DNA from 4 places in the Labrenzia sp. R5_0 genome. Region 4 is predicted to be linked to each of the others. Evidence: predicted binding sites of a transcription regulator. Region 4 holds the regulator's gene; each other region holds the start of a gene.
The links. Region 4 encodes PhoB, which activates phosphate uptake and scavenging genes when phosphate is short. Its sites were predicted from a motif close to TGTCATNNANCTGTCAT; they were not measured.
Positions count from the first base shown of each region.

Region 1: the regulator PhoB is predicted to act here: its motif matches at 2,371-2,387, upstream of J7447_RS10830 (bifunctional 2',3'-cyclic-nucleotide 2'-phosphodiesterase/3'-nucleotidase).
Region 2: the regulator PhoB is predicted to act here: its motif matches at 2,253-2,269, upstream of J7447_RS21685 (DUF1045 domain-containing protein).
Region 3: the regulator PhoB is predicted to act here: its motif matches at 5,708-5,724, upstream of J7447_RS15365 (alkaline phosphatase).

Region 1 is NZ_JAGHRK010000002.1:424,456-432,054, forward strand. It holds gene flgH (flagellar basal body L-ring protein FlgH) at 1-418, shown strand, start outside; gene J7447_RS10820 (NAD(P)H-dependent oxidoreductase) at 608-1,372, shown strand; gene J7447_RS10825 (lytic murein transglycosylase) at 1,505-2,311, shown strand; gene J7447_RS10830 (bifunctional 2',3'-cyclic-nucleotide 2'-phosphodiesterase/3'-nucleotidase) at 2,518-4,500, shown strand; gene dksA (RNA polymerase-binding protein DksA) at 4,778-5,194, opposite strand; gene J7447_RS10840 (flagellar assembly protein FliX) at 5,360-5,779, opposite strand; gene J7447_RS10845 (flagellar basal body P-ring protein FlgI) at 6,113-7,237, shown strand; gene J7447_RS10850 (rod-binding protein) at 7,237-7,548, shown strand; gene J7447_RS10855 (hypothetical protein) at 7,545-7,599, shown strand, end outside.
Region 2 is NZ_JAGHRK010000004.1:379,189-386,787, reverse strand. It holds gene J7447_RS21700 (alpha-D-ribose 1-methylphosphonate 5-phosphate C-P-lyase PhnJ) at 1-716, shown strand, start outside; gene phnK (phosphonate C-P lyase system protein PhnK) at 713-1,501, shown strand; gene phnL (phosphonate C-P lyase system protein PhnL) at 1,510-2,214, shown strand; gene J7447_RS21685 (DUF1045 domain-containing protein) at 2,361-3,110, shown strand; gene J7447_RS21680 (alpha-D-ribose 1-methylphosphonate 5-triphosphate diphosphatase) at 3,107-4,252, shown strand; gene phnN (phosphonate metabolism protein/1,5-bisphosphokinase (PRPP-forming) PhnN) at 4,266-4,823, shown strand; gene J7447_RS21670 (hypothetical protein) at 4,908-5,183, shown strand; gene J7447_RS21665 (winged helix-turn-helix transcriptional regulator) at 5,413-5,946, opposite strand; gene J7447_RS21660 (VOC family protein) at 5,993-6,364, shown strand; gene J7447_RS21655 (group 1 truncated hemoglobin) at 6,631-6,999, shown strand; gene J7447_RS21650 (adenylate/guanylate cyclase domain-containing protein) at 6,996-7,599, shown strand, end outside.
Region 3 is NZ_JAGHRK010000002.1:1,422,260-1,429,858, forward strand. It holds gene J7447_RS15335 (sugar kinase) at 1-64, opposite strand, end outside; gene J7447_RS15340 (carbohydrate ABC transporter permease) at 259-1,080, opposite strand; gene J7447_RS15345 (sugar ABC transporter permease) at 1,077-1,967, opposite strand; gene J7447_RS15350 (ABC transporter substrate-binding protein) at 2,088-3,371, opposite strand; gene J7447_RS15355 (ABC transporter ATP-binding protein) at 3,439-4,527, opposite strand; gene J7447_RS15360 (DeoR/GlpR family DNA-binding transcription regulator) at 4,524-5,330, opposite strand; gene J7447_RS15365 (alkaline phosphatase) at 5,787-7,289, shown strand; gene J7447_RS15370 (hypothetical protein) at 7,420-7,599, shown strand, end outside.
Region 4 is NZ_JAGHRK010000001.1:245,125-252,723, reverse strand. It holds gene J7447_RS01175 (Hsp33 family molecular chaperone) at 1-608, opposite strand, end outside; gene argF (ornithine carbamoyltransferase) at 619-1,548, opposite strand; gene J7447_RS01165 (aspartate aminotransferase family protein) at 1,548-2,744, opposite strand; gene J7447_RS01160 (GcrA family cell cycle regulator) at 3,186-3,722, shown strand; gene phoB (phosphate regulon transcriptional regulator PhoB) at 4,049-4,750, opposite strand; gene phoU (phosphate signaling complex protein PhoU) at 4,831-5,526, opposite strand; gene pstB (phosphate ABC transporter ATP-binding protein PstB) at 5,558-6,319, opposite strand; gene pstA (phosphate ABC transporter permease PstA) at 6,367-7,599, opposite strand, start outside.

The DNA.
Region 1 (7,599 bases), on a different contig from region 4:
TGAGTCCAGCGGTGCCGATGTTGGTGGCGCACTCGGAACGGCAATCGACACCATCTTCCTGCCGGCAAGTTCTGCCGCCAGCGACCTTGCCAACGTCAACAGCAACTCCAGCTTCTCGGGCGACGGCAGCGTTGACCGCAACGAAGTCCTGCAGACCACCGTCGCCGCCGTGGTGACCCAGGTTCTGCCGAACGGCAACATGGTGATCGAAGGCCGTCAGGAAGTTCGTGTGAACTTCGAAGTCCGCGAGCTGATCGTCGCCGGCATCGTCAGACCTGAAGACATTACGTCGGATAACCGCATCGCCAGCGAGCAGATCGCCGAAGCGCGGATCGGATATGGTGGCCGCGGCCAGATTACCGATGTCCAGCAGCCACGGGTCGGCAACCAGGTGCTGGACATCCTGCTCCCCTTCTGATCCCAAACCTTTCACAGTCCCCCGGCCGAATCCGGCGACGCGTTCTAGAAGCGCCGCCGGCCCGGCTGATGACGGGCACGATGTCTCGCTCCCCGAGCATCGTGCCCGTTCTCATTTCCAGGCCGGAAAAGACCGTTTAGGGTGTGGCCCGTTACCTGATTTGTCGCTCATTCCGGAAGACCCTACCGCGTGACCACCACCCTCATCGTTCTCGCCCACCCTGCTCAGACTTCCTTCAACGCTGCCTGGGCACGCGCAACCGAAGCCGCGTGCCGAGCTGAAGGCGATGAGGTGCTTTGGTCAGATCTCTACCAGCTTGGCTTTGATCCGGCGGAGCGCGCAGCGCACTATGCAGAGGAGATCGTCACCGAACCTTATGACGTCCTGAAAACGCAGGAAGCGGCCTCGAAAACCGGAAACCTTCCCGCGGTCATTACGGAAGAAGTCGAGAAGCTGCGCCTGGCGGACCGGATCGTGTTGCATTTTCCGGTCTGGTGGTTCGCCCCACCTGCCATCCTGAAGGGCTGGTGCGAGCGCGTTCTGGCCAACGGCGGCCTGCACGACACTTCCAACCGTTTCGATACCGGCCATTTCAGGAACAAGCCGGTTCTTTTCTGCGTCACGACCGGATCCAAGGCGAGCGAAAGTGCCCACAACGGCAAGGAAGGCGACATTCAGATGCTGCTTTGGCCGCTCGCCTACACACTGCGCTATCTGGGTTTCGATGTTCTGGTTCCCAGGATCGTCCACGGTGTTCACGGTTATCACAAGGGGGCGGCACGGGAAGACCTGGTAACGCGACTTCAAAACGAGATCGAAGGCCATCGGGAGACGATCGCAAGGTTCGCAACGCTGCCGAAGATCAGCTTCAATGCCGACAGCGAATTCGACCGCGCCGGCACCCTTAGCCCGGGTGCGCCATCTCACAGCCACTTCATCCGGCACGACCCCTGATTTTGCGGCAACCGGAAAAGACGAGACCGGATTTGTCCGCCCCCACCCCTCTTTTTCCTGTATCTGCCGGATGACGCTACCGCTTTTTCGGATAGAATGTCGGTAATCTTATATTGGCCCAGCGGGGATTCGATGCGCCTCCTTTCTGCATTCGTCTTTGGTTTTGTTCTTCTGTCCGCACCTTCTGCCTGGAGTGCAAGCTGCGGCAATGGCCCGGGTGGTTTTGAAGCCTGGAAACAGTCGTTCATTGCAAATTCCCAAAGCTACGGCCTCAAGAAAAGGGTCGTTGAATCGTCCCTCAAGAACGTGAAATACAACAAGAAGGTGGTCTCGCTCGACCGGAACCAGAAATCCTTCAAGCTCAGCTTCAACCAGTTCTATGCCAAGCGGGTCAACAACGCGATGATCCGGCGGGGCAAGCAGCTCGGCAAGACCTACGCCCGCATCTTCCGTGGCATCGAAAAGAAATACGGCGTTCCAGCACCTGTTCTGCTGGCGATCTGGGGACTTGAAACCAACTACGGCAGCTTCTCCGGCAACATGCCGGTCCTGCAATCCCTTGCCACGCTGGCCTATGATTGCCGCCGGTCCGATTTCTTCACCGCCGAACTGGTCGCCGCGCTCAAGATCGTGCAGGGCCGTGACATGCAGCCGGCCGAAATGAAGGGTGCCTGGGCCGGCGAACTCGGCCAGACCCAGTTTCTCGCCACCAGCTATGTCCGTTATGCGGTCGATTATGACCGCGACGGCCGCAAGGACCTGATCCGCTCCATTCCGGATGTGCTGGCTTCCACCGCAAATTATCTTGCCCAGAAAGGCTGGCGCCGCGGCCAGGGCTGGGGCCCGGGCACTGCCAATTACAACGTTCTCAAGCAATGGAACAAGGCCAGTGTCTACGTGGAAACGATCTCGGTCATGGCAGGCCAGATCAGCGAGTAGACCCCGCTCGACGCCCCATAAACCTGCTTGACAAAACTGACGATCCGGGCAGCAATTTGCGTCATACGGTTGTAATCCTCGCGGACCAAAACCGTGTGCCGCGGAAACATGCCGCCCGGCGGGCACCGACAGCTGTCGGTCCGGCTCGCGCTGCTCCGCAAGGCTAAACGACACCAATCGCCGAGCGACCGAACAGGAGCTATTTCATGTCCAGTATCAAAGACTTTTCGATTTCACGGCGCACCCTTTTGATGGGCGCGGCGGCAACTGGCTTCACGGCAGCTCTGCACCCCTATTCGGTTCTGGCCAAGGAAGGTACGGCTCACCTTCGCCTGATGGAGACCACGGACCTCCATGTCCATGTTTTCCCTTACGACTATTACAGCGACAAACCTGTCGACACCGCCGGTCTCGCCCGGACAGCCACACTGATCCGCGATATACGGAACGAGGCGACAAACTCGGTTCTGGTCGACAATGGCGACTTTCTGCAAGGCAACCCGATGGGGGACTATGTCGCCTATGAACGCGGCATGAGCGAAGGCGACCTGCACCCAGTCATCAAGGGCATGAACGTCCTTGAATTCGACGCGGCAACACTCGGCAACCACGAATTCAACTACGGCCTGGACTTCCTGATGAAGGTGCTGGCCGGTGCCAATTTCCCCGTCGTCTGCGCCAATCTTGTCAAGGGCAGCACGCTGGCCGGCAACGCACGAGACGACGCCCTTTTCCTGAAGCCCTACGTGATCGTTGAAAAACAGGTCACCGACGGTGCCGGCAAGTCCTATCCGATCAAGATCGGCTTCATCGGCTTCGTGCCACCGCAGATCATGAACTGGGACCGCCGCCACCTGGAAGGCAACGCCAATGCGCGTGACATTATCGAAACCGCCAAGGCCTTCGTCCCGGAAATGCGCGAACAGGGCTGCGACCTTGTAATCGCCCTCTCCCACTCGGGGATTGACGCCAACGATTATTCGGAAGGCATGGAAAACGCCTCCCTGCACCTTGCCGGCGTGGACGGGATCGACGCCGTCTTTACCGGTCACCAGCATCTGGTCTTCCCCGGTCCCCAGTATGAGGGACTGCCGGGTATCGACAGCGAGAAAGGCACGTTGTTCGGCAAGCCTGCCGCGATGGGCGGTTTCTGGGGATCGCATCTGGGCGTCATCGACCTGATGATCGAGCGCGACGGCAACGGCTGGCGTGTCGCTAATTTCATGACCGAAGCACGCCCGATCTACGAAAAAGAAGGTCGAACCGTGACACCGCTGGTGGAGAGCCAGCAGGATGTACTCGATGCAGTGAAGGAAGATCACGAGGCAACCCTTGCCTATGTCCGCCGCCCCGTCGGCAAGACGTCGGCTCCCTTGCATTCCTATTTCGCCCTCGTGGCCGACGACCCAAGCGTCCAGATCGTTTCAAAGGCGCAGATCTGGTACATCGAACAGATGCTGAAGGGTACGGAATGGGAAGGCCTGCCGGTACTTTCCGCAGCAGCGCCTTTCAAGGCCGGCGGTCGTGGCGGCCCGGACTACTACACCGATGTTCCGGTCGGCGATGTCGCCATCAAGAACGTGGCCGATCTCTACCTGTATCCGAACACCATTCGCGCGGTCGCCATCAAGGGCAGCACGGTGAAGGAATGGCTGGAACGTTCAGCCGGAATTTTCCGGGAAGTCGAGCCGGGCAAGGCCGACCAGACACTGATCAACCCGGAGTTTCCAAGCTATAATTTCGATGTGATCGACGGTGTCACCTACCAGATAGACCTGAGCCAGCCATCGAAATATGACGCGAAAGGCGAAGTCCTCAATCCGGACGCCAGCCGCATCGTGAACCTGCAGTTCAACGGCGCACCGCTTGATCCTGAAGCAACCTTCGTGGTCGCGACCAACAATTACCGTGCAGGTGGCGGTGGCAATTTCCCCGGCATCAGCGACGACGTTGTCGTTTTCGTCGGCCCGGACACCAATCGCGACGTCCTGGTGCGATACATTGTCGAACAGGGCACGATCAACCCTTCGGCAGATGCCAACTGGTCCTTCAAACCGATGCCGGATACGAGCGTCCTGTTCGAAACCGGCCCGGGTGGCACGGAACACGCCGCCTCCGTGGAAGGTGTCCGGATCGAACCGGCAGGCGACGGTGCGGATGGTTTTGCCCGTTACCGGATCACGCTTTGAACGGTCTCGACTTTCGCAAGCCTGCTTGAACGAGCAGGTCCCCCAAAAACTTATCCTGAGGAAGCGCATAGCGCTGTCTCGAAGGATGGGCCGCATGCTTGTGAGCGTGCTGCCAATCCTCCGAGGCGGACCTGATGGTCCTCCTCAAGGTGAGGCGTGCGGGCGGTCGGCATGGGAAAGCAGTCAACAGACATAAAAAAACCTTCCCACGAGGGGAAGGTCTTGAAAGTCGTTACGGATCTGCCGTCTGTGCGGCAAACCGGCCGTTTTCTGGAAATCAGTCGTCGCGATACACTTTTTCCCGACGCTCGTGGGCTTCCTGAGCCTCGATCGACAAAGTCGCGATCGGGCGCGCCTCGAGGCGCCGAAGAGAGATCGGCTCGCCGGTCTCTTCGCAATAGCCATAGCTTCCGTCTGTAATGCGTTCCAAGGCATCATCGATCTTCGAGATCAGTTTCCGCTGACGGTCCCTGGCGCGAAGTTCAATGGACCGATCCGTTTCGGACGACGCACGGTCGGCAAAGTCAGGATGGTTCTGGCTTTCCTCCTGAAGATTGGCGAGGGTTTCCTTGCTTTCCTTCAGGATCTCTTCTTTCCACACAAGCAGCTTGTTCCGAAAGTACTCGCGCTGCCTGTCATTCATGAACGGCTCGTCTTCCGAGGGTCGATATTCAGACTCAATTTCAACCGTCATCGATAGCTCCGGATTACCGTTATGCCGGGCGCAATATATAGGCGGTTCCGCCAGCGGACAACGGTTCATTTGCTAAAAATGGCGTCAAGGAAAGTTTATACCTTTCAAGACGTTGCGTAAATTTTGAACACTAAGCCGACAAATTTTATCGATTTGTGTGCACGCTCAATCCTGGAATCGGCCGAGCTTTGCAAGCTCGACTTTGACCCGCAATTCGATCTCCTCGAGCACCGAATCAACCTCAGGATCACCACTCGACTGGCGTTTGGAAACCTGCCTGGCGAGCAGCTCCAGCCGGTCCTCCGACACGTGTCCGGCAAGCAGATCCGCCCGCACCGACTCCAGTGTGTCCAGCAGATTGTGCCCGTGCTTGGTGGCGCGGGATCGGCGCTCGGCGCGGTCGTCAACCTCCTGCAGGGCCAGCAAGGCATCCATGCCCTGAATGGACGCGCCGCCCGCGGTCTGGGAAGACTGTGAAACCTCACCCCCAAGGTCCGGTGCGAACTGGTCGCCGCTTGAAGAAACGCTTTTCTTGGCGCCTCGTCCCTGAACGCCGGAAATGGGTTTATTGCCTGTAATACGCATGATCGATCTTCCAGTCGGACTGACGGCAATTCTGGCGCATGGAGTGGCTCTGCCCGTCAGATTCTGCCGAGAAGGGTAAATGAGTCCTTGGGGGTGAGGCAATATTTGCCGACCAACAGGTACATTTCTTTAACCTCAAGCGACAGTTTTGCGTGGATATGCTCGTGATCATATCAGCAAAGAGCCCGGATTTCCGCCACTTTTATGGAAAGAACCAACACCTTTGTAAAAAGTGGCACGGCTCTCGCATTGCGCATTTCGAATATATGTATCCCGGCAGCAAAGCCGGAAACACGATGGCGGGCCAGATCGGTAATGCGAAAAATTGGTGGAATGATCTGCGGAGGGTTCAAGCGGCTGGCACTTCTGGGTGCTGCCACCGCCGTTGCTGCAACAACCTTGCTGGCACCGGTACACGCAGCCTCCCGTATCAAGGATATTGCCGATTTCGAAGGCATTCGCGAAAACCAGCTAATCGGTTACGGCCTTGTGGTCGGCCTGAATGGCACCGGCGACTCGCTCAACAATTCGCCTTTCACGCAGCAGAGCCTGCAGGCCATGCTCGAACGTCTCGGCGTCAACACCCGCAACATCGACCTGAACACCAACACCGTCGCGGCCGTCATGGTGACTGCCAACCTGCCGCCCTTCTCCACACAGGGTACCCGGATCGACGTCAACGTCAGCGCCCTCGGCGATTCAGAATCGCTTCAGGGCGGCACGCTTCTGGTCACACCGCTGGTCGGTGCCGATGGTGAAGTCTACGCTATCGCCCAAGGTTCGATCGCGATCGGCGGCTTTTCCGCACAAGCGGATGCCGCGTCGGTTGTTCGCGGTGTTCCCACCGCCGGACGGATCGCCAACGGTGGCCTTGTTGAACGCGAACTGGAATTCAAGCTGGCTTCGCTGACCACGCTTCGTCTCGCCCTGCGCAATCCGGATCTGACCACCGCGCGGCGCATCGCGCTCTCCGTCAACGAACTGATCGGCATGCCGACAGCCGAACCGCTTGATCCGGCAACCGTACGCATCGACCTGCCGCAGCAATATGATGGCAACATCGTCGATCTTCTCACGGACATCGAGCAGTTGATCGTCGAACCGGATCTGGCAGCCCGCATCGTCATCGACGAGAACTCCGGCATCATCGTCATGGGACAGGACGTGAAGGTTTCCATGGTCGCCGTTGCCCAGGGCAACCTGACCGTGACGATTGCCGAATCTCCGCAGGTCTCGCAGCCGCTGCCTTTCGCAAACGGCCAGACCGCCGTGGTGCCGCGTTCTGACGTCACCGTGGATGAGGAAGGCTCCAAACTCGCCATCGTTCCGCAAACCGTCACGCTGAAGCAGCTTGTTGATGGTCTGAACGCTCTCGGGATCGGTCCACGCGACATGATCTCGATCCTGCAGGCCATCAAGGCCGCAGGTGCCCTCCAGGCCGATATCGAGGTGCTGTGATGGCCGAGCTTGTTTCACCGACATCCTTTCAACAAAGCCCGCTGGACACGCTGCGCGGCGTCGACCGGACCAACAAGACGCGCGTTCGCGAGGCCGCCGAAGAGTTTGAGGCGGTTTTCCTGAACACCATGCTCCAGAACATGTTCACCGGCCTTGAAAACGGTGGCACCTGGGGCAAAGGCCACGGGGCGGATGCCTGGCAGAGCCTTCTGGTCGACGAATATGCACGCAACATCGCCCAAACAGGCGGCATCGGCCTTGCCGACAGCGTGGAACGTGAACTGCTCGCATTGCAGGAGGGGTCAAGATGACCGCACAACCCAACGCATCCACCTTTCCGTTTTCCCTTGAGCGGCCTACCA
Region 2 (7,599 bases), on a different contig from region 4:
TGAAGATGATCGACCAGGGCTCCGACGACACCACCAATGCGGTTTCCCTGCGCGGTTTCTTTGAAAAGACCGCCGGCGTGCGCACCACCTACGAAACATCGGAGGCAAGCGTCATCCAGACACGCCACCGGATTCCGGAAAAGGCCCTGCGCGAAGACCAGATCATCGTCTTCCAAGTGCCGATTCCCGAGCCCCTGCGCTTCCTGGAGCCACGCGAAACCGAGACCCGGAAGATGCATGCGCTCGAGGATTACGGCCTCATGCATGTGAAGCTTTACGAGGACATCGCCAAGAACGGCCATATCGCCACTACCTACGCCTATCCGGTGAAGGTCAACGACCGCTACGTGATGGATCCTTCGCCGACGCCGAAGTTCGACAACCCGAAGATCGACCAGATGGCGGCGCTTCAGCTTTACGGTGCCGGGCGTGAGAAACGCATCTACGCCATTCCGCCCTACACCAAGGTGAAGAGCCTCGACTTCGAGGACTATCCTTTCGAGGTGCAGAAGTTCGACAAGCCCTGCGGCCTGTGCGGCGCGGAGAATGTCTATCTCGACGAGGTGATCCTGGATGACAAGGGCGGGCGCATGTTCGTCTGCTCCGACAGCGACTATTGCGAGGAACGGCGCGCGGAAGGCCATCTCGGCCCGATGGCGGCCGATCCGGCGGCACACCAGTTCGGCGCCACCCAGGCAGAGGAGACTGCCCGATGAACACCTTTCCCTCCGCGGACCCGCTGCTGCAGGTTCATAACGTCACCCGCTACTATGGCGACCGCATCGGCTGCGCCGATGTCTCCTTCGATCTTTGGCCCGGCGAGGTGCTTGCCATCGTCGGCGAAAGCGGATCCGGCAAGACCACGTTGCTCAACTGCCTGTCGACACGTCTCGCGCCGACGGCGGGAGCGATCGAATACCGCATGCGCGACGGCACCATGCGCAACCTCTATCAGCTGACCGAGGCCGAGCGCCGCCTGCTGATGCGCACCGACTGGGGGTTCGTGCACCAGAATGCTGCGGACGGCCTGCGCATGAACGTTTCCGCAGGCGCCAACGTCGGCGAAAGGCTGATGGCAGTTGGCGAGCGCCACTACGGCAACATCCGCTCCACCGCCGACGACTGGCTGGGACGGGTGGAAATCGACAGCGACCGGATCGATGACGATCCGCGCTCCTTCTCCGGCGGCATGCGCCAGCGCCTGCAGATCGCCCGCAACCTCGTCACGAGACCACGGCTGGTCTTCATGGACGAGCCGACCGGCGGTCTGGACGTCTCCGTGCAGGCACGTCTTCTCGACCTCTTGCGCCGCCTGGTGGCCGATCTCGGACTTTCCGTGGTCATCGTCACCCACGACCTTGCGGTCGCCCGGCTGCTGTCGCACCGGATCATGGTGATGCGCCACGGCAACGTCATCGAAAGCGGCCTGACGGACCAGGTGCTCGACGATCCGCGCGAGCCCTATACCCAGCTGCTTGTTTCTTCCATTCTCCAGGTATGAGGACCGAAATGCCCGTACGCCTCTATCTCAACAACGTCGGCAAGTCCTTCATCATGCACCTGCAGGGCGGAACCGTCATTCCCGTGGTCGAGAAGGTCGAATTCTCGGTGAATTCCGGCGAATGTGTCGTCCTTGGCGGCCCCTCCGGTGCCGGCAAGAGCTCGATCCTCAAGATGATCTACGGCAACTACCGCTGTGACGAGGGCCAGATCCTGGTGACGGTTGGCGATGAAATCGTCAACATGGCCGGGGCCGAGCCGCGCAAGGTTCTGCGACTGCGTGAAGACACGATCGGCTATGTCAGCCAGTTCCTGCGCACCATCCCGCGTGTTTCGGCCGAAGACGTCGTCGCCGAGCCGCTTATCGCCCAGGGCACCAGCGAGGCAGAGGGCGTCGACAAGGCCCGCTCCCTGCTGTCGCGGCTGAATGTCCCCGAGCGCCTGTGGACCCTGCCGCCCGCCACGTTCTCCGGCGGCGAGCAGCAGCGCGTGAACATCGCCAGGGGGTTCATTGCCCATTATCCGATCCTGCTGCTGGACGAGCCAACCGCCTCTCTCGACGCTGCCAACCGGGCCGTGGTCGTCCGTCTGGTGGAAGAAAAGAAAACCCAGGGCGTTGCCATGGTGGGCATTCTTCACGACCAGGACGTCCGGGAACAGATCGCCGACCGCATAATCGACGTGACCGGTTTCAGCGCGGAGGCAGCCGCCTGAGCCACGAGATGAGGAAAGGCTTGCAGACGGGCGGAAACTGTCACAGAAAAGTCACCGCCCGCCTTTAGGTCACTCCCTCAGAAAGTTGAAGGATGTGGCCCTGCCACATCCCGGCCAAACCACATTTCAAAATCGCGATTTTCTTCATGCGCTACGCCCTCTATTTCGCCGCCGATGCCGACGACCGCCTGATGCAGCTCGGAAATTCCTGGCTCGGGCGCGATCCCTTTTCCGGCACGGCCCTTCCGCAGCCGGAGCTGCCCGGCATGACATCGGCACGTTTCCAGGAGGTGACGACCGACCCCCGGCGCTATGGATTTCACGGGACTTTGAAAGCCCCGTTTTCCCTCGCAGCCGATCAGACCGAGGCAGCGCTGCTGGACGCCTGCGCAGCCTTTGCGGCGGAAATCGCCCCTTACGAGGTAGAAGCGCTCGGCGTGAACAGGCTCGGCCGCTTTCTGGCGCTGACCCCTGAGGCAGAAGAGCCGGCCCTGCGCGCCTTCGCCGGCCTGTGCGTGCGTCGCTTCGAGCCGTTCCGCGCACCACTGTCCGAGGCGGATCTTGAGCGCCGCCGCAAGAGCGGACTGTCGGAAAGGCATGACACCTATCTCGTCAGGTGGGGCTATCCCTATATCTTCGATGAATTCCGCTTCCACCTGACCCTTTCCAACAAACTGGAAGACGACAGCGACATGGAGCGGATGGCAAATGCCGCCCAGGACCACTTTGCGGATGTCATTGGCAAGAAGCGGCTGTGCCGCCACGTTGCGCTCTACACCGAAGCCGAACGCGGCGCGCCTTTCCAGGTCCATACCGTCTTTCAGCTGACCGGCAGCGTCGCTCCCGCCGACGCCCTCAGCCAGGCCGAGCGTCTTTCCCAAGAGGAATCTGCATGAGCAAGCATCCCAAGGTCTTCAAGAATGCCAGTCTGGTTCTCGCAGGCGAAGTGTTCGACGGTTCCCTGACGGTCGATGATGCCGGTCTGATTTCCGGCATCGGGTCGCCGACCGAGGTCGACGGGCATGATTGCGAAGGCGACTTCCTGCTGCCTGGCCTGGTCGAGCTGCATACCGACCACCTGGAAACCCACTATGCGCCGCGTCCCAAGGTGCGCTGGAGCCCGGTTTCCGCCGTGCAGGCCCACGACGCCCAGATCGCATGTTCCGGCATCACCACCGTGTTCGATGCGCTGCGCGTCGGCATGGATGAAGACGCGGACCTTGGCTATTCGGATATGCGCGCGCTTGCAGATGCCATTGAAACCGGCCAGCGGGAAAACCGCCTCCGCGCCGACCATTTCATCCACCTGCGCTGCGAAGTGTCTGCACCCGACGTGCTCAGCGCCTTCAAGGTGTTCGAGGACGACGACAGCATCCGCCTGATCTCGCTGATGGACCACACCCCCGGTCAGCGCCAGTTCGTGTCGATGGATGCCTACAAGATCTACTATCAGGGCAAGAAGGGCTTCACCGACGCCCAGATGGACGACTTCATCCGCAAGCGCCAGGCGCGCGCCAGCAGTCTTGCTCCTGAAAACCGCAAGCATCTCTCGGCCATCGCCCAATCGCGCGGCATCGCCATCGCCAGCCACGACGACGCCACCACCGCCCATGTGGAAGAGGCGATTTCACTGCAGACGAAAATCGCCGAGTTTCCAACCACACTGGAAGCCGCCAAGGCTTCGCACGAAGCCGGTATGGCTGTTCTGATGGGCGCGCCGAACGTCGTCCGCGGCGGATCCCATTCCGGGAATATCTCGGCGAAGGCGCTTGCCGAAGCGGGCGTTCTGGATGTGCTCTCCTCGGACTATGTGCCGATTTCGCTGCTGCAGGCTGCGTTCCAGCTGGCAGCAGAGGTCGAGGCGATTGCCCTGCCACAGGCAGTCGCCATGGTCACGGCGACGCCCGCGAAGGCCATTGGCCTGCAAGACCGCGGCACCCTGGAACCCGGCCTCAGGGCCGATCTCATCCAGGTGAAAATGGTTGGTGACATCCCGATCGTGCGCGGTGTCTGGCGCGAGGGCAAACGGGTTGCCTGAGGCTGCGTCCGACATGACAGAAAAACTCGGCCCCGGCCGCATGGTGCTCGTGGTTGGGCCGAGCGGAGCCGGCAAGGACACATTGATGGCCGCACTCAAGGCCCGTCTGGCGGGCCGGACGGACGTCAGCTTCGCCCGGAGAGCGATCACCCGGCAGGCTGATGTCGAGGCTGAGGATCACGACACGCTTTCGCGCGCCGAATTCGATCAGCTGAAAGCTGCCGGAAAGATTGCCCTGTGCTGGGAGGCCCACGGGCTCGGCTACGTCATCCCGCAAGGCTACGACCGGGCAATCGAAGCGGGCGCAACCGTGATTGCCAATGGCTCGCGCAAGGTATTGAAGCACGCAGAGGACAAGTACCGAAACGCCAGCGTTCTGCTGATCACCGCGCCGGTCGAAGTCCTCGCCGAACGCCTCGCCGCACGTGGTCGCGAAAGCAGACAGGAAATAGAGGAACGGCTGCGCCGTGCCGACCTTGAACCGGAAAACGTCGCCAATCTGATCCGCATCGAAAACACCGGCACGGTGGAGGATGCGGTCGACAGGATGGTCGCCGCACTCGGCCTTTGACCTCAACCGTACCCGTCTCTAATCCGCAAACGCGCTCTGAACGGCCTGACTGAAAATCAGGGCCCTGGCATCCAGTGCGTCCTGATGATCACCGTCGAACGCGTGAACCATGGTGCGGAACTGTTTTGCTTCTTCGCCCAGTTCGGGCTCCCCGACCGCCCGGCGGAGATGGATCAGGGCGTGTTCGTGCCTGACCACAAGGTCTGCCAGATGGAGGGCGGAACCGATCATGTAGGCCCGATACTGCAGGCGTTTGACATGATCGAGCCTGTGAACATCCGGTTCCTGCAAAAGCTGCCAGAATCCGATGACATTTCTGCAAGCGGTGCGCATCAGGCGACCGCATTTCTCTTCGTCTGACCGGGACATGCTTGCCTCGCAAGATTCGCCTCGACCAGTCAAGCGTAGCGCTACACCCGGAAACTGCAATGAACCAGAAGAGTCATGATGCGTCATTACACGCCCAGATTCATTGATTTCGAAATTATTGTTCTTGGACAAAGACTTGTGCGGTGGACTGCAGCCGAAAAACCTTCATTTCGAGGCCAGAAAATACAACCACAGGGTAGAACTTTGGTTCACATCCGGGTCAACGGGCGCCTGCAGCGATCGCCTGATTGATTTTCAAACCCGCATTCACGGCGTGATAGATCGGGAAAGGTGTGCGCTGTGACAGGTCGATGTCCCGCCTCAGCCACTCCTTCTCTTCCAGAACACCAAGGGACTTCGACAGGGCCCGGTCCGTCACCGGACCGAGGTCTGACTTGATCGCCGAAAACCGGCTTGGCGCCCCGGTTACTGCCAGGATAGGCACCGTCCAGCTGCGTCGCAGTACCGAAAAGGCATCCTCGTTCGGAACGATCTCCTCGATCCGGCTCGCCATGGCAGCAACAACCTTGCCTTTGTCCGTCAGCCGAAACTCGGGCCGCAGGGGATGGCCGTGGCCGGGGTTCCGCTCCAGCAGTCCAAGCTGGAACAGATGTTCTAGGCTTGCTGCAAAAGAACTGCGACTCGCCCCTGTCGCCGCGATCAGCGGGGCTTGCCGACCGGAAACACCTGCATGCAACTGAGCCAGAATTTTCAGCGACCAGGCTTTGGATGTGAGGTTGACAAGAAGCTGCATATTCATATTTTATAGCTACTATACTTTTGATACATAGGAAAGTCTCATGCCTGTCGTTTCTCTGGATAATACGATCACTCTCGCCCTCTCCGTTCGCGACAGGCATGCAAGTGCCGACTGGTACGCGCAAAAACTCGGATTCGAGTTGCTCTATCATATGGACGAAGCTGGCTGGAGCGAGCTGGCAACCCGAACCGAAGGCGTGACCCTGGGACTGGGCGAACAATCCGAACCCACGCCCGGAAACACGGTTCCCGTCTTCGGCGTGGCCGATATCGCAGGTGCCCGCAGTGCGCTGGAAGAGGCCGGTGTCAAATTCGACGGAGCGACGGAGACCATCGAAGGCATGGTCAGCACCGCAACCTTCTACGATCCCGATGGCAACGCGCTCATGCTTGCTCAGGACCTGTCCAAATAGGCGGCTCACAAGGAACAGGAGCCCCCCGAAGAACATCGGCACATCCGGTCGGGCGACCGACCGGATACTGTCTGCAGCGGGTTTTCGCAAACATCCAAGGCACGAATTTACGATCTGACAGGCAGCAGGCGACAGAAATACGTCATGCTTCCCAGAGGAAGCAGGAGAATGACGCAAAGGAATAGTCGACACAAAATCTTTGCATTGCCAGAATAGTCGACTACTCTCTTATTCTTGATCTCATTCTGAAAATCGAGTTCTGCGGCATGCCTGCGACATTGTTTGAAAAGTACGGCGGCTTCGGGTCGGTGAGCCGCATCGTAATGACCTTTTACGACAAGGTTCTCGATTCCGAAGAGATCGGTGACTTTTTCGACGACGTCGACATGACCCGCCTGATCGATCATCAGACCAAGTTTATCTCCTACCTGTTGGGCGGGCCGGTCAGCTATTCGGAAGAGCGGCTGAGACGAACCCATGCCACCCTTGACCTGAAAAACGAGGACTTTGACGAAGTTGCACGTCTCCTGCGCGAGACGCTGGTGGAACACAAGTTCGACCCTGCAGACATCAAGTCCGTGATGTCGGCAATCGAAGCGCGTCGTTCCGCCATTCTTTCGACCGGTGCGACATGAGCATCACCGCCATCAACCAGCAGCTCTTGCGCGCGATCGGGGTCGGCATTGCCGTCGTCAACAGCAAGGACCTCCAGTTCCTGTTCCAGAACGCTCCGTTTTCCGATTGGTTCGGCAAGCCGGAAGCCGTCACCACGCTTGCCGATCTGCTGCCGGATATCGACATCGAACAGCTTCGCGAAGCAATCAAAGAGCAAGGACGCTTTTCCGGAGAAGTCTCCGTCAAGCTCAAGCGCCGGACCCTGGTCATCGCCTTGACCGTTTCGCCAGCTGAAGAGCAGGACTTCCTCGTCGTTGAGTGCCAGAACATCACGCGGATCCGCGAACTGGAGTCGATGATCGACAGTTACTCCTCCATGGTAGAGCGGAATACGCGGGAACTGGAACGCGAGAAGGAACGTGTCGAGCGTTTGCTGCTCAACCTGATGCCGCGTTCGGTCTACGAGGAGTTCAAGACCTTTGGTGTCGTCACGCCGCAGCTTTACGAGAGTGTTTCCGTGGTCATGCTCGACTTCGTGGACTTCACGAAATTCTCCGCAGAGCACGACCCGACGGTGACGCTTGGAGAACTGAACGACATCTTTACCGCATTCGACCGTA
Region 3 (7,599 bases), on a different contig from region 4:
TGCCCTCACCCGTTGGTGCCATCTCGACCATACATTCGCCAATGGCAAGGAATTTGAGTGACACGGCGGGGCTCCTCGATGCTCGGGGATCAGAAAAACTAAAGGCGAAAACCCCGCAGAAAACCGGGATTTAAATCCATTAGCATGAAAGCCCATGCCTTAAAAAGTGGCACAAAGGTCTATGCCCCTTGCCAAAGCGGTTTGGCCGTCCGGATGATGGTCATTCATCCCCGGTTTCTGCTGTTTCTCGGATTAATTTTATTTGATGCCGGCGCGCATGAAGCTTTGGACAAACTGCCTCTGGAACAGCAGAAAGGCGATCAGCAGCGGCCCGGAGGTCATCAACGTCGCTGCATTGATGACCGACCATTCCACCCCGCTGTCGATGGCCGAGAAGATGCTGAGACCGACGGTAACCGGGCGTGTGTCCACCGAGTTGGTCACGATCAGCGGCCACAGGAAATTGTTCCAGTGGTGACTGACGGAAACGAGGCCATAGGCAAGATAGGTCGGCTTTGCGAGCGGAATATAGACCCGCCACAACACGCCCAGAACCGAAGCACCCTCGATGCGCGCTGCCTCGTCCAATTCCTTCGGGATGGTCATGAAGGTTTGCCGCAGCAGGAAGATGCCGAAGCCGGACGCGATGTAGGGCAGCGCGATGGCGGGGATGGTGTCCACCAGATTGAGCATGCGCATGGTCTGATAGTTTTCCACCATCAGGATGTCCGGCATCACCAGAAGCTGCAGCAAGACAAGCGTAAAGAAGACATTGCGCCCGGGAAACTGGAACCGGGCGAAGGCAAAGGCGGCCAGTGTGCCGAGGAAAAACTGCCCGGCAAGGATCATCGACACCAGCAGGAAGGTGTTCAGGAAGTAACGGGCGAAGGGCGCCGCATCCCAGGCCTTTGAGAAATTGTCGAGTGTCAGCGGTGCAAGAAGCTCGAACCGTGCCTCGTAGGCCGCCGGATGAAAAGCGGTCCAGATGGCATAGGCCAGCGGCAGCACCCACAACAGTGCCAATGCCCAGGCAGCGAAGGTGTTGAGCACCCTGTCGAAGGAAAAGCCGGCGCCGGTCATTTGTAATGCACCTTGCGGTCGAAGAAGAAGAACTGGCCGATGGCAAGCAGCGACAGAAGCACCAGAAGAGCGACGGTGAGCGTTGCGCCATAGGCGGTTTCCCAGAAGCGGAATGCGACCTCGTAGATGTAGAACAGCAGCAGTGCCGAGGCGTTGTCCGGCCCACCGTCCGTCAGAATGAAGATATGGTCCACCAGGCGGAAGGAATTGATGACCGCGTTGACACAGACGAACAGGGTCGTCGGCATCAGGAGTGGAAAGGTGATCCGCCAGAAGATCGTCCAGCGCCCGGCGCCTTCGATCTGCGCGGCCTCCTTCAGCGTGACCGGAATTGCCTGCAGCGCCGCAAGATAAAAAATCATGAAGAAGCCGGCTTCCTTCCAGACGGTGACCACGATGATGGCGTTGAGCGCGGTATCCGGGTTGCCGAGATAGTTGCTGGCAGGCCAGCCAAACAGGGCACCGGTGATCTGGTCGACCAGGCCAAAGCCGGGCGTGTAGAAAAACATCCAGATGTTGGCGACGGCGATCAGAGGCAGAACGGTTGGCGTGAAATAGGCCATGCGCACGAAGCTTCTGCCAACCAGCCTGTCGTTGACCCAGAGCGCCATGACGATCGCCAGACCAACGGAGATCGGAATGGTGCCAAAGGCGAACCAGACGTTGTTCCAGAGTACTTTCCAGAACACCGGGTCATCCAGCATGCGCTCATAATTGGATAGGCCGATGAACTTGGCCGGGCGGCGTCCGCGCGGGGTGGAAAAAAAGCTGTTCAGGAACGTCGTGACCGCGGGGATGTGGGTAAAGGCAAACAGGAACACCATTGCCGGCAGCAACAGCAGCCAGCCGTGGATCCAGTCGCGTTTCAAGGCAATGCCCCGCTTCATGGTCTAGGCCCCGATAAGGAGAAAAACCCGACCTAAAGCAAATTGCGGTTAGGACGGCGAAAGGTCTGGAGAACGGGACGGAACACCGGAGTGGGACCCGGCGCTCCGCCCCGAATGGCGTTAGCGGTATTCGCTCAGGATCTCGTCGGCCTGCGCCTGAGCTTCCTTCAGAGCCGTTTCGGCATCCTTCTGGCCGGTGATAGCAGCAGCAAGCGCATCGTTGAAGATGCCGGTCACGCGCTGGTTCTGGTAGGTCGCCAGTTCAGCCTTGGCGAAGTCCAGCTGGTCGCGGGCAACCAGGACAGCCGGGAAATCAGCCGCATAGGCTTTCATCGTGTCGGTTTCCCAGGTTTCGGCGCGCGGAGCGACGTAACCTGTTGCGATGGTCCACTTCGCGGACTGTTCCGGAGCCGTGATCCACTGAACGAACTTGACGGCAGCCTTGTTCTGTTCGTCGGAAGCTCCCTTGAACAGGTAGAAGTTGCCACCGCCGGTCGGTGCGCCGCGCTGTGCCTTTTCCGGCAGCATGGCAACGCCGAACTTGAACGGAGCATTGTCACGAACGTTGGTGAGGTTGCCGGTGGAGGTCCACATCATGGCCGTCTGGCCTTCGAAAAAGGCTTTCGGCGTTGCGCCCCACTCGATGATGCCCGGAGCCATCACTTCGTGCTTGGTGCTGAGATCGACAAGATACTGCAGCGCCTCGACCACCTTGGGATCGTCGAAGTTGGTCTTGTTGCCGTCGGCATTGGCCAGGATCGCGCCGTTTTCGATGGCAAGGCCCTGGAACAGCCAGTACGGGAAACCGGAAGACGGAATACGCACGCCCCACTGGGTGACATTGCCGCTGTCGTCTTTCTTCGTCAGCTTCTTGCCGAATTCGACCATTTCGTCCCAGGTTGCCGGAGCGACCTCCGGATCAAGCCCGGCCGCTTCGAAGGCTTCCTTGTTCCAGTAGAGAACCGGCGTGGAGCGCTGGAACGGAATGCCGTAGGTCTTGCCGCCGGTCTGGCTGTTTTCCATGAATGCCGGATAAAAACCTTCGACCCATTTCTTGTCTTCGTCGCTGGTCAGATAGTCGTCGAAGGGCTGGATCAGATCCTCATCGATCAGGGTGAACATGTCGGCAGACAGGATCACCGAAAGCTGGGGCGGGTTGCCGCCGCGCGAAGCGGTGATCGCCTTGGCGACGGTGTCCTGGTAGGAGCCGGCATAAACGGCGTCGATTGTAACGTCCGGGTTCTGCGCAACATAGGCGTCGGTCAGTTCCTGGATGGTGTCAGCAGCCTTGCCGCCAACGGCGACCGGAAAATAGAATTGCAAATCAACAGCCTGAGCGGAGGCCCAGGTGCTGAAGGAAAGCGCCGTTGCCGCAACGGCTTTCAGGAAAGTGGACTTCAACATCAGTTTACTTCCTAAGGTTCGAAAATCCGCAGGTCTGCGGTCGGTCTACGCGGGCGTGCGCAGCAGGTCAGGAGCGCAACAAGGCTCCGAACTCGGAAATGAGATCGTCCCGGCGGCGGCCGGTATCGGCGTCGAAAACATGAAGATCGTCCGGCGAAAAGCCGAGCTGCACGGATTGGCCGGGCGTGAAGGCCCGGCTGGCCGGAAGGCGCACCTGAAAACCGGTGCCGGCAACTTCGCAATCGGCCAGCACATCCGCCCCCAGATACTCGACGGCACGAACAGACGCGTTGACCGGGCCGCCGTCTTCCAGATGCATTGCCTCCGGGCGCAGGCCGAGCTTGAAATCCGGCGCGGTGCACAGCTTCCTGAAGGCATTGGCCGGAAAGAGGTTCATTGGCGGGGTGCCGATGAAACGGGCGGCAAACGGCGTTGCCGGTTTTTCGTAAAGATCCCGCGGGCTCGCCACCTGCTCCAGCCGGCCACCATTCAAAAGCACCACCTGATCGGCCATGGTGATGGCCTCGACCTGATCATGCGTGACATAGACCATCGTGAAGCCGAGCTGCTGCTGCAGCGCGCGGATCTCCACCCGCATTTCATGGCGCAGCTTGGCGTCGAGATTGGACAGCGGCTCGTCCATCAGGCAGATCGGCTTTTCGCCGATGATTGCCCGCCCAAGGGCGACACGCTGCTGCTGACCGCCCGAAAGCTGACCCGGCTTGCGCTCCAGCAACTGGCCAAGGCCCAGCAGATCGGCAACCCGTGCAAGACGCCGGTCCCGCTCGGCCCGGCCGACCCGGCGGACCTTCAGGCCGAAGATGATGTTCTCACCGACATTCAGATGCGGAAACAGCGCATAGGACTGGAACACCATGGCAAGGTCACGCTTGGCCGACGGACGGCCAGTGACATCCTCTCCGCCGATCAGGATGCGTCCGCTACTGACATTCTCGAGGCCCGCAATCATGCGCAATGTCGTTGACTTGCCACAGCCGGACGGCCCCAGAAGTGCCGTGAAGGAGCCTGCCGGAATATCGATCGACAGGCCATCGACGGCCACCGTCTCACCCCAGGTACGCGACACCGTTTCAAGGACGATCGGCTTGCCGGCGCCAGAGGGTTTCGCACCCGGGATATGCGGATCTGATGTCACGCCTCATCCCCGTCTTCAGCCACGAACACTTCCGTTTTCGTGCCTTCCAGCGATGCCAGGAAAACATCCGGCACCGGGCAATCGGTGAAGATCGCATCGACATCGCTGAGTTGACCGCCGCGCACATGGGCGTTCCGGCCGAACTTGCTGTGATCGAGGACCAGATAGGACCGGCGGCAATTGGCGAGTATCGACTGGCGGGCCGCCACTTCGTCCTCATGGAAATCCAGCAGCGTGCCGTCTTCATCGACACCTGCGACACCAAAAATGCCGATATCGACCTTGTAGTTGGAGAAGAACGCCTGCGCTGCGGACCCCAGCACGTCGCGGTCGCCATGACGCAACCGCCCGCCGGTGATGGTCACCTGAAACGACGGATTGACTGAAGCCGTGAAGGCCACGTTCAGATTGTTCGTGAAAACCGCCAGTTTCTCGTGCCCAACCAGGGCCTGCATCACGATCTCCGGGGTGGTGCCGATGGAAAACGCGATCGACTGGTTGTTGCCGACGTGGCCGGCCACCAGTTTCGCAATCAGCTGCTTTTCCGGAAGATTGAGGATCTGCCGGGTGGAATAATGGATGTTGGACGCCGGTGCCGGAGGCTCGACGCCGCCGTGGGTCCGGCGCAAGATCCCCAGTTCGCAAAGACCGTTGACGTCCCTGCGAATTGTCTGCGTGGTCACCTCGAACCGGTCCGCCAGTTCCTCGACAGACGCAAACCCTGCCTTTTGTACCAGATCCGCGATTTCGGCCTGACGCTTTGAAATGTCTATTTGCCCAAGCATGTTCTTCTGATCCGCCATCGTCCCCTCTCCTCCTGCAAATGCAGAAGGCCAGTTGCTCCAAAGGCATCATGTTGACTCGAAAAAGCCTGACTTCGAAGCCCGTTAAAACATTTTCATATGAACCTTATTCGACGCTCATATGAAAATGATGTGACAATAGGGGATAGCGAGCAGCCCAGGAACACAGGACGCGACAGCGTCCTCAGATTTCAGGACACCATTTTTCTATCTGTAATTGCCCGGGCTTTTCACGAGGCTGCCAGGTCGATTACCCGGCCGGGGACCAACCCTGCGGTTCGATGACAAGACGCTACCGAAGAAGAGACAAGACGGCGCAAAAGTAGAAGAATTGAATTCAATCGTGGAGGTTATGTAATAAAATAACAAATCTGTTTCGTCATCCAACTGTCAATCAGATGTCATGCAGCGTTTTTAAGTAGCTCCCGGGATGCACCCTCACCTCCGGGAGATATCATGAAAACGATCGTTTGCACTTCGCTGGCGCTGGCCCTTACAGGCTCTGTTGCCTTTGCTCAGGACGCCCTGCCGCAAGCCTCCAGCCAGTGGTACAAGGATGGCGAAGCCACCATTCAGGCCATTTTGGACCGTCAGCCGAACACCAACCGCGCCAAGAACGTGATCCTGCTGATCGCTGACGGCAACGGTGTCGGCACCAACTACGCCACGCGCCTTTTCGACGGTCAGCAGAAAGGCATGCTGGGCGAGGAAAACGTTCTCCCGTACGAAACTCCGGAGTTCTACAGCGCCCTGGTCAAGACCTACAACATCAACGCCCAGACGCCGGACTCCGCTCCGACCGCCGGTTCGATGAACACAGGCGTGAAGCAGCGCTTCAACCTGATCAACCTCGGTGAAGAAGCCATCCATGACGATTGCTCCACCGTCGAAGGCAACCAGCTTGCCCTGTTCTCCGAAATGATGACCGAAGCCGGCAAGTCTGTCGGCGTGGTTTCCACCGCCCGTCTGACCCACGCAACTCCGGCTGCCGTCTACGCCAAGACCGCAAACCGCAACTGGGAAGACGCGGTGCCGGAAGGCTGCACTGCACAGAAGGACATCGCGACCCAGCTGATCGACGCCATGGAAGCCGGCACCGTTGATTTCGCAATGGGCGGCGGTGGCCGTTATTTCCTGCCGAAGGACAAGGAAATGGGTGGGCTGAAGGGCCGCCGCGAAGACAATGTCGACCTGGTTGAGCGTGCAACCGGACTGGGTGCACAGTTCGCATCCGACACCGCCGGTTTCCAGTCGCTGAAGCTTGACGGCTCCAGCCCCGTACTGGCCCTGTTCAACAACAGCCACATGGAATATGAGGCCGACCGCGCCGACAATGACGAGCCGTCCCTGGCCGACATGACCAAGGCAGCCATCGAATATCTGTCCAAGAACGAAGGCGGCTACTACCTGGAAATCGAAGCCGGCCGCGTCGACCACGCCAACCATGACGGCAATGCGGCCCGCGCCATGCGCGACGGTGTTGCCTTTGCAGAAGCCGTTGCCATGGCTGACGAGCTGACCAACGATGAAGACACGCTCATCATCGTCACCGCCGACCACGAACATGCCATCGCCTTCAACGGCTATTGCGGCCGCGGTTCGGCCATCCTCGGCCTTTGCTACGACGTTGCCCAGGTGGGCATCAAGCATTCCGACAAGGTTCTGACCGCGGACGACGGCAAGCCGTACACCGTGATCGGTTACCTGAACGGCACCGGTTCGGTTCTGAAGAAGGGCGAAGGCGAAAACGACTACACCGGCTCGCGCCCGGACCTCGACCAGGAAACCGCCACCGATCTGGACTACGTCCAGCAGGCGCTGATCCCCAAGTCCTCCGAAACCCATTCGGGTGAAGATGTTGCGGTCTACGCAAAGGGCCCGTGGGCACATCTGGTCGATGGCACCATCGAGCAGAACGTTATCTTCCACGTCATGAACCACGCTGTGAACGCCCAATAAGCCTTCAGCCAGCGTCCAACACGCGCTCAGCGGGATCCCTGGTCGAATACCGGCCAGGGATCCTGAAGGCCTGCCGCCCGGCAGGCCTTTGCCTGTTTGTCATATTAGCCGGATAAGTTAGGAGCATGAATTGGCCAGAACCAGGGATGTCATGAACCGCAGACAGCTTATCGTCGGGCTCGGCCTCGCTCCGTTTGCCGGAATTCTGCTGCCGGACACGGCCTGTGCGGCAGACGCCCCCCTCAAGTTGCGCACGCTTTACAACAAGGACCGGAGCTTTTCCGACCTCGCCCATTCACTGGAAGGCACC
Region 4 (7,599 bases):
GGCAGGAATTGGATCAGGATCCCGCCGGCTGTCCAGGTTTTCACGTGCCCCTCGCCTTCCTGGCGGGTGAACAGTTCACCAACACCAAGACGAACTTCTGTCGGGATCTGCTCGGATCGCTCGAAGTACCGGCGTGCGACTTCTTCCAGCGACACACCATCCAGCTCCACCAGTCCCTGGTAGCGCTGCATGTGCATTCCCTGGTCGATGGTCATCGCCAGATGTCCGTGCCCGAGAAGGGCCTCCTGCGTTGCCTTGCCGTCAGCCATCAGCGCTGCGACTTCAGCAGCATCGAAGGTTGCGCAGGCGCGGATTGCGTCGGGTGACTTGAAGTCGACCACCAGCATGGACACCGGCCCCTTCGTCTGCGTCTGCAGCGTGAAGCGACCGTCGAATTTCAGCGACGTGCCCAGAAGGCTGGTCAGAACGATCGCTTCCGCCAGCAGTCGCGAGACCGGTTCCGGATAGGCATGCCGGTCCAGAATTTTTTCCAGGACAGGACCAAGCGCGACCGCACGGCCGCGCACATCGAGCCCTTCCACGGCAAAGGGCCGGACAGCGTCCAGCCCTGCAGGCGTAATGCCCAGTTCATCAAGATTAAGTGCCACTTGGCTTGCCTTATGCTGCGCCGAAGCACCAGGCCAGAATGCCCTTTTGGGCATGGAGCCGGTTTTCGGCTTCGTCAAACACAACGGAGTTGGGACCGTCCATGACGTCCGAGGTGACTTCCTCACCCCGGTGGGCCGGCAGGCAATGCATGAACAGGGCGTCCTGGTTTGCCTCAGCCATCAGGCGTTTGTTGACCTGATAGGCGCTGAGGAGGTTGTGACGCGATTCCGCATCGTCATCACCCATGGACACCCAGCAGTCGGTCACGACACAGTCGGTCCCCTTGACTGCCTCATATGGGTCCGTCGTGACCTGAATGGAACCACCCTTGGCACGAGCAGTTTCAATCAGGTCCATCGGCGGCGCCAGTTCACCCGGCGTCGCGATGCGCAATTCGAAATCGAAGCGCGGCGCGGCATGAATCCAGGAAGCCAGCACGTTGTTGCTGTCACCGGTCCAGGCAACGCTCTTGCCCTTGATCGAACCGCGATGCTCTTCAAAGGTCAACAGATCCGCCATGATCTGACAGGGATGCGAGAGCTTGGTCAGGCCGTTGATCACCGGCACTGTCGCATTTTCTGCAAGTTCACGCAGGTCGTTGTGATCGAGGATGCGGATCATGATCGCGTCGACGAAGCGCGACAGAACCTGCGCCGTATCGGCGATTGTCTCTCCGCGGCCGAGCTGCATTTCCGCACCGGTCAGCATCAAGGTCTCGCCGCCAAGCTCGCGCATGCCGACGTCAAAGGAAATGCGCGTACGGGTCGACGGTTGTTCGAAGATCATGGCCAGCACCTTGCCGGCCAGAGGACCCTGGCCGCGATGCACGCCGTTGCGGCTCGACTTGATCTTCCGGCTGGTGTCCAGGATGGCGCGCAATTCGTCGCCTTCGAAGTCCGTCAGATCCAGAAAGTTCCGGTAGGTTCCGTTTGCGGTCATCAGGCCGCTCCTTCCGCCAATTTCGCTTCCATGGCGACAGCAGCCTGTTCCAGGCGCTCGACAGCAATGGAAATTTCCTCTTCGCTCATGGTCAGCGGCGGCATGATGCGCACCACGTTATCGCCGGCAGGAACTGCCAGCAGACCGGCTTCACGGGCTGCAAGCACATAATCTGCAACCGGCACCACGCATTTCAGACCGAGCATCAGGCCGTTGCCGCGCACTTCGGCCAGAACGTCCGGATGGCCGTCCACCAGTCCGGCCAGCTTCTGCTTGAAGCTGAGCCCCTTCTGACGGACACCTTCCAGGAACCCGTCTTCCAGAACGACGTCCAGAACGGCATTGCCGACTGCCATGGCCAGCGGATTACCGCCAAAGGTGGTGCCGTGGGTCCCGGGGGACAGCGCCGCTGCCGTTTCTGCCGTTGCAAGACATGCGCCCATCGGGAACCCGCCGCCGATACCCTTGGCGATTGCCATCAGGTCCGGTTCCACGCCCGTCCACTGGTGAGCGAACAGCTTGCCGGTCCGTCCGACACCGGTCTGGATCTCGTCGAAGATCAGCAGAATGCCGTTGTCATCACAGATCTTGCGCAGCGCACGCAGGAAATCGGCCGGAATTTCGCGGATACCGCCCTCGCCCTGCACGGGCTCGATCGCGATCGCGGCCGTTTGCGGACCGATGGCATCTTTCAGCGCATCCAGGTCTCCTGCCGGCACCTGGTCAAAACCGGGAGCCTTCGGGCCAAAGCCTTCAAGATATTTCGCCTGGCCGCCAGCCGCGATGGTCGCGATGGTCCGGCCATGGAAGGCGCCTTCGAAGGTCACGATGTGGAACCGCTCGGGGTTGCCGTTGTCATAATGATAACGGCGCGCGCATTTGATGGCAGCTTCCATCGCTTCCGCGCCGGAATTCACGAACAGCACCTTGTCGGCAAAGGTTTCCGCGCACAGGCGCTGCGCCAGCCGTTCGCCATCCGGGATCTGGTGCAGGTTGGAGGTATGCCACAGCTTGGCTGCCTGATCCTGCAACGCCTTGACCAGATGCGGATGGGCATGACCGAGTGCGTTGACCGCGATGCCGGAACCGCAATCGAGGAATCGTCGGCCATCGGTGGTAACCAGCCAGACGCCTTCCCCATGATCGAAAGACAGGTTCGATCTTGCGTAATTTCCGAATAGTGCAGTCGCGGACATAACCTCGTTTGTCTCCTTTAAACGCCCCTGCTGTCCCCTGCGTCGCCCCGACGCCGGGCCGTCACCTTGAAAAGATGCCGAAGGGCCAAAACGCAACGTGCCGCCCCGATGAGGCGGCACGCAGCGGCTTTCTTATACACTGCCGGTACCATGCACTGTCAATGGAAATGGCGCACAAGACATTTCATGTGCCGCGGAGGGCGGATTTCATAAAATTCTCAATGACCTCGCCATAATTGGGGAAAAGTCGTTTCATCCCCAACTGGTTTGGGTCGAGTGGTTGCCTGACAAATTAACGTTATTGTAACCTCTCAGCAATCAGACACGAGATCTCGTGAGGCAAATCACCAAGAGGCACTAGATCTGCCAGCATTAAGCGTGCTTGCGCATGCTTAACACGGGGTTAATGGCCGCAGGACGGTCAAACTAAAGGGTGCGGCAATGAGTTGGACAAACGAACGAGTTGAGCTTCTCAAAAAGCTTTGGGGCGACGGCTTGAGCGCAAGCCAGATCGCAGGCGAACTGGGTGGTGTTACCCGTAACGCCGTGATCGGCAAGGTGCACCGCCTTGGCCTGTCCGGCCGCGCCAAGTCCACCTCTTCAAGCGCCAAGCCGCGCCGGCCGCGCACCGCAGCTCCTGCAACGGGGGCAGCGCCGAAGAAACCGACGACGTCACATCCGCAGTCGATCGGCGCAACGGCCCTGAAAGCAGACATCTCGCCGGCTCCAGTGGTGGCTGCCAAGCCGCGCGTAGAGCCGATTGCAGAACTTGTTCCGATCTCGCAGCGGGCTACCATCCTGACGCTGACCGAGCGGACCTGCAAATGGCCGATTGGCGACCCGGCGACCGACGACTTCTACTTCTGCGGCCGCCAATCCGATGCCGGCGTCCCCTACTGCGCTCATCACTGCAAGATCGCGTATCAGCCGGTCGCCGACCGCCGCCGCGATCGCAAGACGATGGCTCAGGCAGGCTGATAGCCTCGCACCTAACCAATTCATGAGAAAGCCCGCCGATTTGGCGGGCTTTTTTTGTTTGGGCCTTCCATTGACCAGATGCCCGACCCCGAACAGTGACCTCCCACGGCTTGTTCTTGGCACCGCTCCATGCCGTTTCCGCCCCATCAAATCAAACCTTGTTTGACCGCTCCGCCACGACAGGGACCGCAGGATCAGCCCCGACACCGACACAACTGATGGGGTGGTCGCAGAAGAGAACCTTGCTCCGCGAAAGGCACATAACCGCTGAGAAACAAAAAGCCCGCTTGAAAGCGGGCTCCTTAATTCCATTCTGCAAGTTGCCCTCAGGCAGTGGCAGAGGTGAACTGGTCATTGAAGGCGTATCCGGCACCACGGACGGTACGGATAGGATCCTTCGCCTTGCCCTTGTTCAGAGCCTTGCGCAAGCGACCGACGTGAACATCGACAGTGCGTTCGTCCACGTAGACATCGTGACCCCAGACCCCATCCAACAGTTGTTCGCGGGAGAAGACACGGCCAGGCGATGTCATCAGGAATTCCAGCAGGCGGAATTCCGTCGGCCCCAGGTGTATTTCCTTGGTGTTGCGGCGAACGCGGTGCGTTTCGCGATCCAGTTCGATATCGCCGGACCGCAACATGCTGGACACCACTTCCGGGCTTGCCCGGCGCAGGATGGCGCGCACGCGGGCCATCAATTCCGGTACCGAGAAGGGCTTGACCACGTAGTCGTCGGCACCGGTCGCCAGGCCGCGGATGCGCTCTGCTTCCTCACCGCGTGCCGTCAGCATGATGACCGGCAGGCGCTCGGTGTCCTCGCGCGCCCGCAGGCGGCGGCACAGTTCAATTCCGGACAGGCCCGGCAGCATCCAGTCGAGCAGCAACAGATCCGGCAGGCTTTCCCGCAGGCGGATTTCCGCCTCGTCACCCCGGACACAGGACTCGACCGAGTACCCTTCCGCTTCCAAATTGTATCTCAATAGAAGGCTGAGCGGTTCTTCGTCTTCAACGATGAGCACCTTCGGCATACATCTCGCTCCAATTACCGCAACCGGCGCCGAAGCGCCGGCCGTTAAGATCTTCAGCAAATCCGACGATTACCGGCGGGTCAGACCGCGCCTGTTTCGTCGACCTTTGCCCGGTCTTCCGGCAAACGCTCGCCAGTGACCATGTAGTAGACGTTCTCGGCGATGTTCGTCGCGTGATCGCCGATGCGCTCGATGTTCTTTGCGCAGAACAAGAGATGGACGCACTGGGTAATGACCCGCGGGTCTTCCATCATGTAGGTCAGGAGTTCGCGAAAGATCGACGTGTAGATCGCGTCGACCTCGGCGTCGGCTTCCTGAACCCGGCGGGCGGCTTCCGCATCCTTTCGGGCGTAGGCATCCAGCACCTGCTTGAGCTGCGAAAGAGCGAGTTCCGTCATGTGCTCCACACCGATCGCGAGCTTCTTGGACTGCAAGTCGCTGTCGATGGCGATGACGCGCTTGGCAACGTTCTTGGCAAGATCGCCAACACGCTCCAGGTCATTGGCAATGCGCGTTGCGGCAGTGATTTCACGCAGGTCCTGCCCCATCGGCTGGCGGCGGACGATCAGCTCGATCAGCTTCACTTCAAGTTCGTTGTAAAGGCTGTCCAGACGGACATCGCCCTTGATCGTCGCCTTGGCAAGCTCCAGATCCTGCGACACCAGCGCGGACACCGCATCGGCGAAAGCCTTTTCGGCAATACCACCCATTTCGGCAACCTTGCCGGCCATGGCCGTCAGTTCGTCATCGTAAGCCGAGACTGTATGTTCAGACATCCTGTGTCCCCTTCAGAAACCTAAAAAATGCTTAGCCGAAGCGGCCCGTAATATAGTCCTGCGTACGCTTGTCCTTCGGATTGGTAAAGATGTCCTCCGTCAGACCTTCCTCCACCAAAACACCCAGGTGAAAGAACGCGGTACGCTGAGACACACGGGCAGCCTGCTGCATCGAGTGGGTCACGATCACGATGGTGAAGTTTTCCCGCAGTTCGTCGATCAGCTCTTCCACCTTCGCGGTAGCGATGGGGTCGAGCGCCGAGCACGGTTCGTCCATCAGGATCACTTCCGGGCTGACGGCAATCGCACGGGCAATGCACAGACGCTGCTGCTGACCGCCCGACATGCCGGTGCCCGGCTCGTCCAGACGGTTCTTGACTTCTTCCCAAAGCCCGGCCTTCTGCAGGCTGGAGGCAACGATTTCATCAAGCTCGGACTTGTTGCGGGCCAGACCATGGATCCGCGGACCGTACGCAATGTTGTCGTAGATCGACTTGGGAAACGGGTTCGGCTTCTGGAAAACCATGCCAACCTTGGCGCGCAGCTGTACGGGATCGACCTTGGGATCGTAGATGTCTTCACCGTCGATCTTGATCGACCCTTCCACACGGCAGATGTCGATGGTGTCGTTCATGCGGTTGATCGTCCGCAGGAACGTCGACTTGCCACATCCGGAGGGACCGATGAAGGCAGTCACGGACCGCGGCTGAATCTCGATGTCCACGTCCTTGATGGCGTGGGTATCGCCATAATAGACCTGCACCTTGTTCGCGGAAATTTTGCTGTCGGTCATGGTTTTCGCCTGTTCAAAATTCGGCATCTCGTTCATCGGAGCAATCCTTACCAGCGGCGTTCAAACCTGCGGCGCAGGATGATAGCGATAATGTTCATGGTCATGAGGAAGACCAGCAGCACGATGATCCCGCCCCAAGCGCGTTCATAGAAAGCCGGGTCGGCGCGTTTCGCCCACTCGTAGATCTGGGCCGGCATGGCCGAGTTCGGAGAGAAGAAACCGGCAGCCACACCGTCCGGGAAATTGGAGGCGATGAAACCGACCATCCCGATTAGCAGCAGCGGAGCGGTTTCCCCAAGCGCCTGTGCCAGACCGATGATCGTGCCGGTTAGAATGCCAGGCATTGCCAGCGGCAGGACATGGTGGAAGATAGACTGCATCTTGGAGGCGCCAATGCCAAGGGCCGCATCGCGGATGCTCGGCGGAACGGCCTTCAAGGAGGCGCGGGTGGATATGATGATCGTGGGCAGTGTCATCAACGTCAGTACCAGACCACCCACCAGTGGTGCGGATTGCGGCAGATGCATGAACTGGATGAACACCGCCAGACCGAGAATACCGAACACGATGGACGGAACGGCGGCCAGGTTGGAGATATTCACCTCGATCAGATCGGTGAACTTGTTCTGCGGAGCGAACTCTTCCAGGTAGATGGAAGCGGCCACGCCGATCGGCAGCGACAGGAACAGCACCACCAGCATCATGAACAGCGACCCGATCATGGACGCTCCGATGCCGGCCTGCTCCGGACGGCTGTCGGAAGCATCGGTCCCGGTGATGAAGGCCCAGTTGAAGCGCTTCTCCAGAATGCCGGCGGACTGCATCTGGTCCGCCAGATCCAGGTGTGCGGCATCCAGGTTCTTGTCTTCGGCAAGATCCTCGCGCTTGACGCGGCCCTTCAGGTAGCCGTCGACACGGGATGAGGCGATCAGCTCGAAGGTTACCGTCGTGCCGATCTTGTCCGGGTTGGCAAGCGCAAAGTCACGGACCGTCGCGGCAGCCCCTGAGGAGAACAGCTTCTGCAGGTCCTTTGCCGACATGTCTGTGGTGATGTTGGCACCGGCGAGTTCCTTGGCAAAGGCGTCGTCGATGATGGCCCGGTACTTGGACGTCTTGACCACCGACTTTTCCGCTTCGGCAATCTGCTCCTGATTGAGTGGGACATCCACCTTCAGGAAGGTCTGGCTGAAGGCGCCAAGGCCGTTGGAAAGGATTGCCCACAGCAGCGCAACGAGGAAGAACAGGCCGATGCCGATGGCAATGATGCCGTAGAGCTTGAA